DNA from 4 places in the Ewingella sp. C233 genome. Region 4 is predicted to be linked to each of the others. Evidence: predicted binding sites of a transcription regulator. Region 4 holds the regulator's gene; each other region holds the start of a gene.
What was found. The regulator LexA, encoded in region 4, represses DNA repair genes until DNA is damaged. The targets are predictions, from matches to a motif close to TNCTGTATGTACATACAGNA.
Positions count from the first base shown of each region.

Region 1: a site for LexA is predicted at 823-842, ahead of dinB (DNA polymerase IV). Genes of this name have one in related genera too.
Region 2: a site for LexA is predicted at 1,009-1,028, ahead of ACZRKO_RS08435 (metal-dependent hydrolase). Genes of this name have one in related genera too.
Region 3: a site for LexA is predicted at 1,107-1,126, ahead of umuD (translesion error-prone DNA polymerase V autoproteolytic subunit). Genes of this name have one in related genera too.

Region 1 is NZ_JBUZRI010000001.1:2,629,223-2,631,427, forward strand. Features, by position in the region: gene dinB (DNA polymerase IV) at 1-808, opposite strand, end outside; gene ACZRKO_RS11890 (glycerophosphodiester phosphodiesterase family protein) at 1,055-1,945, shown strand.
Region 2 is NZ_JBUZRI010000001.1:1,859,588-1,861,792, forward strand. Features, by position in the region: gene kduI (5-dehydro-4-deoxy-D-glucuronate isomerase) at 1-80, shown strand, start outside; gene kduD (2-dehydro-3-deoxy-D-gluconate 5-dehydrogenase KduD) at 138-899, shown strand; gene ACZRKO_RS08435 (metal-dependent hydrolase) at 1,047-1,604, shown strand; gene ACZRKO_RS08440 (L-cystine transporter) at 1,802-2,205, shown strand, end outside.
Region 3 is NZ_JBUZRI010000001.1:1,027,463-1,029,667, reverse strand. Features, by position in the region: gene ACZRKO_RS04730 (winged helix-turn-helix transcriptional regulator) at 314-1,000, shown strand; gene umuD (translesion error-prone DNA polymerase V autoproteolytic subunit) at 1,143-1,562, shown strand; gene umuC (translesion error-prone DNA polymerase V subunit UmuC) at 1,565-2,205, shown strand, end outside.
Region 4 is NZ_JBUZRI010000002.1:585,685-587,889, reverse strand. Features, by position in the region: gene plsB (glycerol-3-phosphate 1-O-acyltransferase PlsB) at 1-61, opposite strand, end outside; gene ACZRKO_RS15140 (diacylglycerol kinase) at 238-606, shown strand; gene lexA (transcriptional repressor LexA) at 725-1,333, shown strand; gene ACZRKO_RS15130 (CsbD family protein) at 1,550-1,759, shown strand; gene zur (zinc uptake transcriptional repressor Zur) at 1,960-2,205, opposite strand, start outside.

The DNA of each region.
Region 1 (2,205 bases), on a different contig from region 4:
GCTCCGGAAACAGACGTTCAATCAGCGCCACACACTCTTCCCAGCTGTGAATATCTTCTGCCAGCGTGCGTTCGACACCGACGGACTTACGCAGCCGCTCGGGCGAGACGTCCCGCTCATCAATCCCCTGACAGCGCTCCCACAATACACGGCCAAACTTACCGAAATTTTTCAGCAGTTGCGCCAGGTCATAACGTTGTACATCGCCACAGGTCACCAGACCGCGCTCCTGTAAACGCTGGGCAGTGACTTTCCCCACGCCGGGGATTTTACTCAGTGGCAGATCCAACAGGAACGCCGGCACCTGATCGGGGGTTATCACATACTGACCGTTGGGTTTGTTGAGTTCTGAGGCGATCTTCGCCAGAAACTTAATGGGTGCGATACCCGCAGATGCCGTGAGATTGATCTCGTCGGAAATTGCCTGACGAATTTCTGCTGCTATCAGCGTCGCCGAACCGCTGCAAAGCGTGGTGTCGGACACGTCAAGATAGGCTTCGTCCAGCGACAATGGCTCGATCAGGTGAGTATAGCGGGAGAAGATTTCACGAATATGGTTAGAGGCTTCTTTATAGGCTTCCATCCTGCCGGGGATCACTTTCAGGTGCGGGCAGAGTTTCAGGGCCATGCCGGTGGGCATCGCGCTGTGGACACCGAATTTACGCGCCGGATAATTCGCCGTACTGATGACCCCCCGGCGGTCGCGGCTGCCGCCAATGGCGATGGGGATATTGCGCAGGGAAGGATCGTCGCGCATTTCTACGGCCGCAAAAAAGCAATCCATATCGACGTGAATAATTTTGCGCATAACCCTCCCCCAATGACTGTATAAGTATACAGTCAAAAAGAGGTAATTCAAGTCAGCGATTTTTCATTCATCAGCCTGAGTCTGGTTAAAAACACCAAGCATTCACTTAGAAAATGAATAATGGAAAATTAAGATTAATTACTTATTTATAAACAGTTTTTGTGATGAATTTAATATTAATACAACAATCAGCCCGTATATTTCCAGAAAGCCCTCTTTCGCAAAATGGAACCCGCCACAATGAAAATGCCATCACGACTCCTGCTTGGTGCATTACTTTCCGGCTGCTTTTTGTCTACGGCCGCTTTCGCCTCGCCGGCTGCCCATGGCCCGCAGATTATCGCCCACCGGGGGGGTACCGCTGACGCACCGGAAAATACTCTTCCCGCCATTAAGCTGGCGCTGGAAAATAATGCAGATGCCATCTGGATCACCGTTCAGCTGTCAAAAGATGGAGTACCGGTGCTCTACCGGCCGTCTGATCTGAAAACCCTGACCAATCAACAGGGACCAATCTCGCAATATACGGCGGCAGAACTCGCCAAAATGGATGCAGGCTGGGCATTTGGCTCCGGCGATTCGCACCCATTTCGTGGTAAAAACATCGGCATTCCGACGCTGGAAAACGTGCTGAATGCGTTTCCTAAAACCACGTTCTATATTGATATTAAAACCCCGGACGCCGCCCCGGATGCCATGGCAGCGGCGCTGGAAAAAGGACTTCAAGAGACACACAGTCTGGCAAGAACCCGCATCTACTCGACCGATGCCAAATATCTCGACGCCCTGCCCGCCGACCTGCCGCGTTTTGAAAGCCGGGATGTCACCCGTACCGCACTCGCCAACATTACGATGGCCCATGAGTGCCAGATAAAACCGGAGAAGAAAATCCGCTGGTATGCGCTGGAAATGCAGCGAGATGTGGAAGTGGTGGAGAAGTTTACGCTCGGCGAAGCGCGCTCAAAAGCCACGCTCGAATGGGACAAAGAAGCGATGGATTGTTTTCGTTCACAGGGCGACGCACACATTATTTTAATTGGTATAAATAACCAAAAAGATTACCTACAGGCCAAAAAACTGGGCGCTAACGGCGTTATCGTCAACTCTCCGGCCGACTTCAAAACGATCCCACGCTAACCCTTACTTTTGCCCGGCGGCAACGCCGGGAAATCGCACGTATTGCGACACTTTGTCTGTATAAAAAACAACCTGAATCATTTTTTATTACTTTATAAGTGAAATTATTCTCAGCCCCATTGCTAAAAAAACCATCAGTATTAATATGGCAGCGAATCATGCATGTTATATGCCGATTGTATATCAGTGGCGGTCTTAAAGATCTTTGCATCTGTAGACAAAATAATCAGACCTATACCCACGTGTAATACGATGGGTAG
Region 2 (2,205 bases), on a different contig from region 4:
ATACGTTTATCTGGGGAATGGTAGGCGAGAATCAGGTGTTTGATGATATGGACCATGTAAAAGTCAGCGAACTGCGCTAATTAACCCGCAGAACATTCCTTTACGGCGGGAGCGCCGTTGCAAAAGTGAGAACAATCATGATCCTCAACGCATTTGATTTAGCAGGAAAAGTAGCACTGGTGACCGGCTGTAATACGGGTCTTGGTCAGGGAATGGCGCTGGGCCTGGCTCAGGCGGGTTGCGATATTGTCGGCGTCAACGTCAGCGCGCCGGACGAAACCGTAGAACGTGTTACCGCACTGGGACGCCGCTTTCTCGATTTACGCGCCGATCTCAGCAGCATTGCCGGCATTCCTCAGTTGATTGAAATGGCCGTCAGTGAATTCGGCCACATCGATATTCTGGTCAATAATGCTGGCATCATCCGCCGAGAAGATGCGATCGACTTCAGCGAGAAAAACTGGGATGACGTTATGAACGTCAACAGCAAAACACTGTTCTTCATGTCACAGGCGGTGGCCCGTCAATTTATCAAACAGGGTAAAGGCGGCAAAATTATTAATGTCGCCTCTATGCTCTCCTATCAGGGCGGCATCCGTGTTCCTTCTTACACCGCGTCAAAAAGCGCTGTAATGGGTGTCACCCGTCTGATGGCAAACGAATGGGCTAAACACAATATCAACGTCAATGCCATTGCACCGGGATACATGGCGACCAACAATACCGAGCAACTGCGTTCAGACGAAGACCGAAGTAAAGAGATCCTCGAACGCATTCCTGCCGGGCGATGGGGCTTGCCGGAAGATGTCATGGGGCCGGTGGTGTTCCTCGCATCAAAAGCCTCTGACTACATCAACGGCTATACCGTGGCAGTAGACGGCGGCTGGCTGGCGCGATAACAATTTTTTGCTCTGAAAAGGCGCAAATTTTGCGCTTTTTAGCAATTTTATCAATCTGTTGACAATTAGTTACAGCGTAACACTTCCCTGATTGTGACACTTTCACATATACTGGATAAAATAACAGTTATTCAGTTCGGAAGTCTCATGACGGCGGAAGGCCATCTCATATTCTCTATCGCCTGCGCGGTGTTCGCAAAAAAAGCACAGCTCTCACCGGAGCTGGCACATGGCGACTGGTGGCATATTATCCCGGCGTCGATGCTGACTTCACTGCTACCTGATATTGACCATCCTAAATCTTTGATAGGCCAGCGTCTGAAATGGGTTTCAGCGCCGATTGCCCGTATGTTCGGTCACCGCGGCTTCACCCACAGTTTGCTGGCGGTGATTGCCAGTATCTTTTTACTGCGCACGCATTTCCCTCACAACTGGGTTATCCCCATTGATGCCCTGCACGCGATGATTATCGGTTACCTGAGTCATATTCTGGCGGATATGCTCACACCTGCCGGCGTTCCCTTGCTGTGGCCATGCCGGTGGCGTTTTCGATTGCCACTGATTAACAGTCAAAAAGGCAACCAGCTTGAGCGGACGTTGTGTCTGGCATTGGTCGCGTTTACCCTGTTCTGGCCCAACTGGACGCCCATTATTAGTGCAATCAAGCCGGAGTCTTTCAGCAGAATTTTGAACCTGATCACTTAATTATGACGAAATATCGACCATATCGTTCTTATTTCATACAAAAAATCCAAAAAGTTATAAACCATTCCTTTTGAATATAATAATTGACTGCAATGACCTGATATTCTGTCGCCCAACGCTACGGGATGGTGCACTCCTCGCTGAGAACACCGGTAAGCAATACATAACGAAATAATGAAAAATTTGGAGATCTGGGTATGAATCTTCCGCTCGTGATTAACGTAGTGGTCTTCGTTGCCCTCCTTTTGCTGTTGGCGCAAACTCGCCACAAGCAGTGGAGTTTGGCAAAAAAAGTCTTAGTCGGTCTGGTGATGGGTGTCGTATTTGGCCTGGCACTGCAGTTGATCTATGGGTCTGATAATGCGGTCCTCAAGACCTCCATTACCTGGTTCAATATTGTCGGTAACGGTTATGTACAGCTGTTGCAGATGATTGTCATGCCGCTGGTATTCGTTTCTATTTTGAGCGCGGTCGCGAAGTTACATAACGCGTCTTCGCTGGGTAAAATCAGTTTTTTTACCATCGGTACCCTGCTGTTCACCACGATGATTGCAGCACTGGTCGGTGTTTTCGTAACCGGTTTGTTCGGCCTGACGGCGGA
Region 3 (2,205 bases), on a different contig from region 4:
GTTGTTTTTTATGTGAAAAATAAAAATCCACTCAATGAGACTCATTGCCAAAAAATGATACTCATGTTAAATGCCACTATTACACTGGAACAAACAGACCAAAAATGAAATAACCCAAGACATGTCATCGTCAGAAAAAAGTCATTCACCTTAGCTGTCATGATAAATTTTTCGTGCAATAGGATTAACTTTGCTATAAAAAACAGCATATCCTGACGACATAAAAACATCTGCAGGGACTTATTTTTGACGGTATTGCCTTACCTTCCTATACTATTTTTAAGAGCAATAAAAACTAAATCAGGAGCTTCATGTGGATTCCGAATTTATTCCAGAAAGTACATTGCACTCATATAGTTTCGCGCAGAAAACAAAACCATTATTAGCGCTGGACTCTTTATTCGAACGCTTTACCCCACACAGCACAGAGTTTGTATTACCCGCCGAGTCTACTTATCACTTCAGCCCCGACAAGGAACGGGCCGGGATGGTACTTTTTCACGAAGGCATTGCCTCGCTCTGCCACAGCGAGAATGGATTACATATGTCCACAATATTTGCTCCTTCGGTTCTTGGCTTAGTGGATGGTTACAGCCTGTTTTACGATGTTCCATCGCGGCCCCAACATTACATGTATGCAGAAACAGACTGCAGATGCAGCTTCGTTCCCATTGATACCTTTCTTGAACTGGCTGATGAGCACAATTTATGGCATGACCTGGCCCGCGTTCTTGCTCACCGGTTGATGGTCATGAGTATCCGCGAACAAGAGTTGGTCGGAGTTGACTCATATCTCAAGGTCAGGTCGTTATTGATTGAACTTTGGGTTTATCCTGAGGTGTACAGAAAGAAAATTAACGTCATGAGCTTCATTCTCAAACGAACAGGTCTCTCAAGAAGCCGTACCATGGCGATTCTTTCGGAATTAAAAAAAGGGGGGTATATCGAGATCGAGTCAGGGAAACTTGCCATGCAACGAAAATTGCCCGTAGCGTTTTAAGAAAACTGACTGCCGTTGTGAGTAAAGACAACTAAAATTCCCTGAACTTCAAACCCTTCCCCAAAACGTGTGGTAAGCATCTTGATCCCATCCGCCGTCTCATTAATACTGTATATAAAACCAGTAACAATGAGACGCTTTTATGATTTTCCATACTCCCGCCGAACACCACCAGAAAACCGCCCTGCCTTTGTTTCTCGATCGCGTAGCGTGCGGCTTTCCGTCACCGGCTCAGGACTACGTGGAATCACGTCTGGATCTGAACAAACTGCTGATTGCGCATCCCAGCGCGACGTACTTTGTCCGGGTCTCCGGCCATTCGATGACCGATGCCAATATCAATGAAGGCGATCTGCTGGTGGTCGACAGTTCGCTGACTGCTGCACATGGAGACATTGTCGTTGCCGCCGTAGATGGTGAGTTCACAGTGAAGAAATTGCGCACCCGGCCGGCCATCCAACTGGTGCCCATGAACCCCAAATTTGCGCCGATCACTTTCAGCAACGAAGAGGCGCTGGAGATCTTCGGCGTGGTCACATTTATCATCTATGCTGCCCGCTGAATATGTTTGCTCTGGTTGATGTCAACAGCTTCTACGCCTCATGCGAAACCATCTTCAGGCCAGACCTGCAGGGACGTCCGGTCATTGTGCTGTCAAACAACGATGGATGTGTCATTGCCCGCAACGCAAAAGCCAAGCAGGCAGAGATTCAAATGGGTGCGCCGTTTTTCAAAATGCGCGAGGCCATTTTGCGGCATAACGTGGTGGTATTTTCCTCAAACTATGCGCTGTATGCCGATATGTCCAACCGCGTCATGGAGACCCTGGAATTACTGGCTCCGGCCGTGGACGTCTATTCCATCGATGAAGCCTTTCTGGATATTACCGGTATCGATAACTGCATCTCCTGGCACGATTTCGGCAAACAGGTGCAGGATAAGATTTGGAAAGAGAATCATCTTGCGGTTGGCGTCGGTATTGCGCCAACCAAAACGCTGGCAAAACTGGCTAATTTTGCGGCGAAGAAATGGAAAGGTACCGGAGGGGTGCTGGATTTGTCGCAGACCCTACGGCAAAGAAAGCTGATGAACCTGATCCCCGTAGATGAAGTATGGGGCGTCGGGCGGCGTATCACTAAGCAACTGGATTTACTGGGTATTAAGACCGCGCTGCAACTGGCTGACAGTCCCTCTTCCTTTATCCG
Region 4 (2,205 bases):
TTACCAGCAATTTTAGCGGTAAATTCAATAAGGTATAATAAAGTCTACGCCAACCTGACATAAAAACGTGAAGCCTCTTCGTTAGCAATTCGCCGCAAGGATACCAGAAACTGGATTCGTGGTCTGTGGTGATACTCTGTGTGTTTTCTGGGCCTATCTGGCTGCCGCTTTGCTTGCTGCAACCCGGGGGCTTTTAAGTATAAAATGCCGCACACTTTCCGATAAGACGAAAAACACATGAAAAATGAATCTACCGGACTTACCCGTATCGTTAAAGCCGCTGGTTTTTCCCTAAAAGGCCTGAGTGCGGCGTGGAAAAATGAGGCGGCTTTTCGTCAGGAAGTGATCGGCGTGTTGCCCTTCATCATTTTGTCTTTTTTCCTCGATGTGACCAGCATTGAGCGCATCTTGTTAGTGGGTGTTCTGGTGCTGGTGGTCATCGTCGAATTATTAAATAGCGCGGTTGAATGTGCTATTGACCGTATTGGGCCTGAATTCCACGTCCTGTCTGGCCGCGCAAAAGACATCGGGTCTGCGGCGGTTCTGCTGACAATTATACTGGCAGTTTTCACCTGGGTCAGTGTGTTTTGGTCGCATTGGTTCTAAAGCGGAATACAGATTCCATATTTTACTTTAGCATCTGTTTTTATTCACTCTTAGGTTTTCATTCAGGGGTTACCTGTATATACTCACAGCAATACTGTATAAACAATCAGGGGGCGGGATGAAAGCTTTAACAGTCAGACAACAAGAGGTCTACGACCTCATTCGCGATCACATCGCCACCACCGGTATGCCACCAACTCGTGCTGAGATTGCTACGCGCTTGGGTTTTCGCTCACCTAATGCGGCGGAAGAGCACCTTAAAGCACTGCAACGCAAAGGCGTCATCGAGATTGTTTCCGGTGCATCACGCGGTATTCGCCTGCTGATGGAAGAGGAAGAAGGTTTACCACTGATTGGCCGTGTGGCCGCCGGTGAGCCTCTGCTAGCTCAGCAACATATCGAAGGGCATTACCAAGTTGATCCCGCGATGTTCAAACCAAGTGCCGATTTCCTGCTGCGTGTCAGCGGTATGTCGATGCGTGATATCGGTATCCTCGACGGTGATTTACTGGCAGTGCATAAAACGCAGGATGTGCGTAATGGTCAGGTCGTCGTCGCTCGTATTGATGATGAAGTGACGGTTAAGCGTCTGAAAAAACAGGGTAGCGTAGTTCAGCTTCTGCCTGAGAACAGCGACTTCGAACCTATCGTCGTTGATCTGCGTGAACAGAGTTTCAGTATTGAAGGCCTTGCGGTTGGCGTTATCCGCAACGGTGACTGGATCTAAATTACCTGCGACGGTAAAACAAATTTTCTTTTCCGCCGCGGGTGAAATCTTTAGCGGTTATCGCTATTTACCACTCTGGAATAATCCTAATAGTGGCGATTATCGCTGTTATCTGAAGTAAAAACCAAATTCTCAACTACTCTTATTCATGTGGTAAGCACTTACCGTGTTGAAGAAAACACGACAACCTAACCCAAGGTAATAGGAGAATTTGTTATGAATAAGGACCAAACCGAAGGTAACTGGAAGCAGTTTAAAGGTAAAGTGAAAGAAAAATGGGGCAAGCTGACTGACGATGACCTGACTGTGGTGGAAGGGAAACGTGATCAGCTGGTAGGTAAAATCCAGGAGCGTTACGGCTACAAGAAAGAAGAAGCCGAGAAAGAACTCAAGTCCTGGGAAACGGATAACAAATATCATTGGTAAGTCGCAACTCCCCCTTGCGCATCAATGATGCATCCTGAGAAATACGCTGCTCCTACCCGGAAACGCTTTCAGGATGCAAGGTACAGGGACGTACCGACCTTGCTGCAACGCTGAGTAAAAGATTACCCTCCGCAATATTCTTCTTTCCCGCACTATCCCTGTACTACCTTACCAATCTATAACCAGAAACCCTGAATGCATTAACGCTTTTTAGTGACGATAGTATGATCGTGTTCGCAATGCTCATGGCTGTCGCACTGTTCAACCACCTTACACTCTCCGCACAATCCGTGAGCTTCGACAACGGAGTGGCGCAATTCAAATCCTGAATCTATTGCCAGTTTTGCCAGACGTTCTTCGATGCCGTCGGTGGTTTTCTCGGTTACCAGCCCGCAGCGGTCACAGATAAACAGGGCAGAAGTATGGCTTGGCTCTTCAAAGTGGTG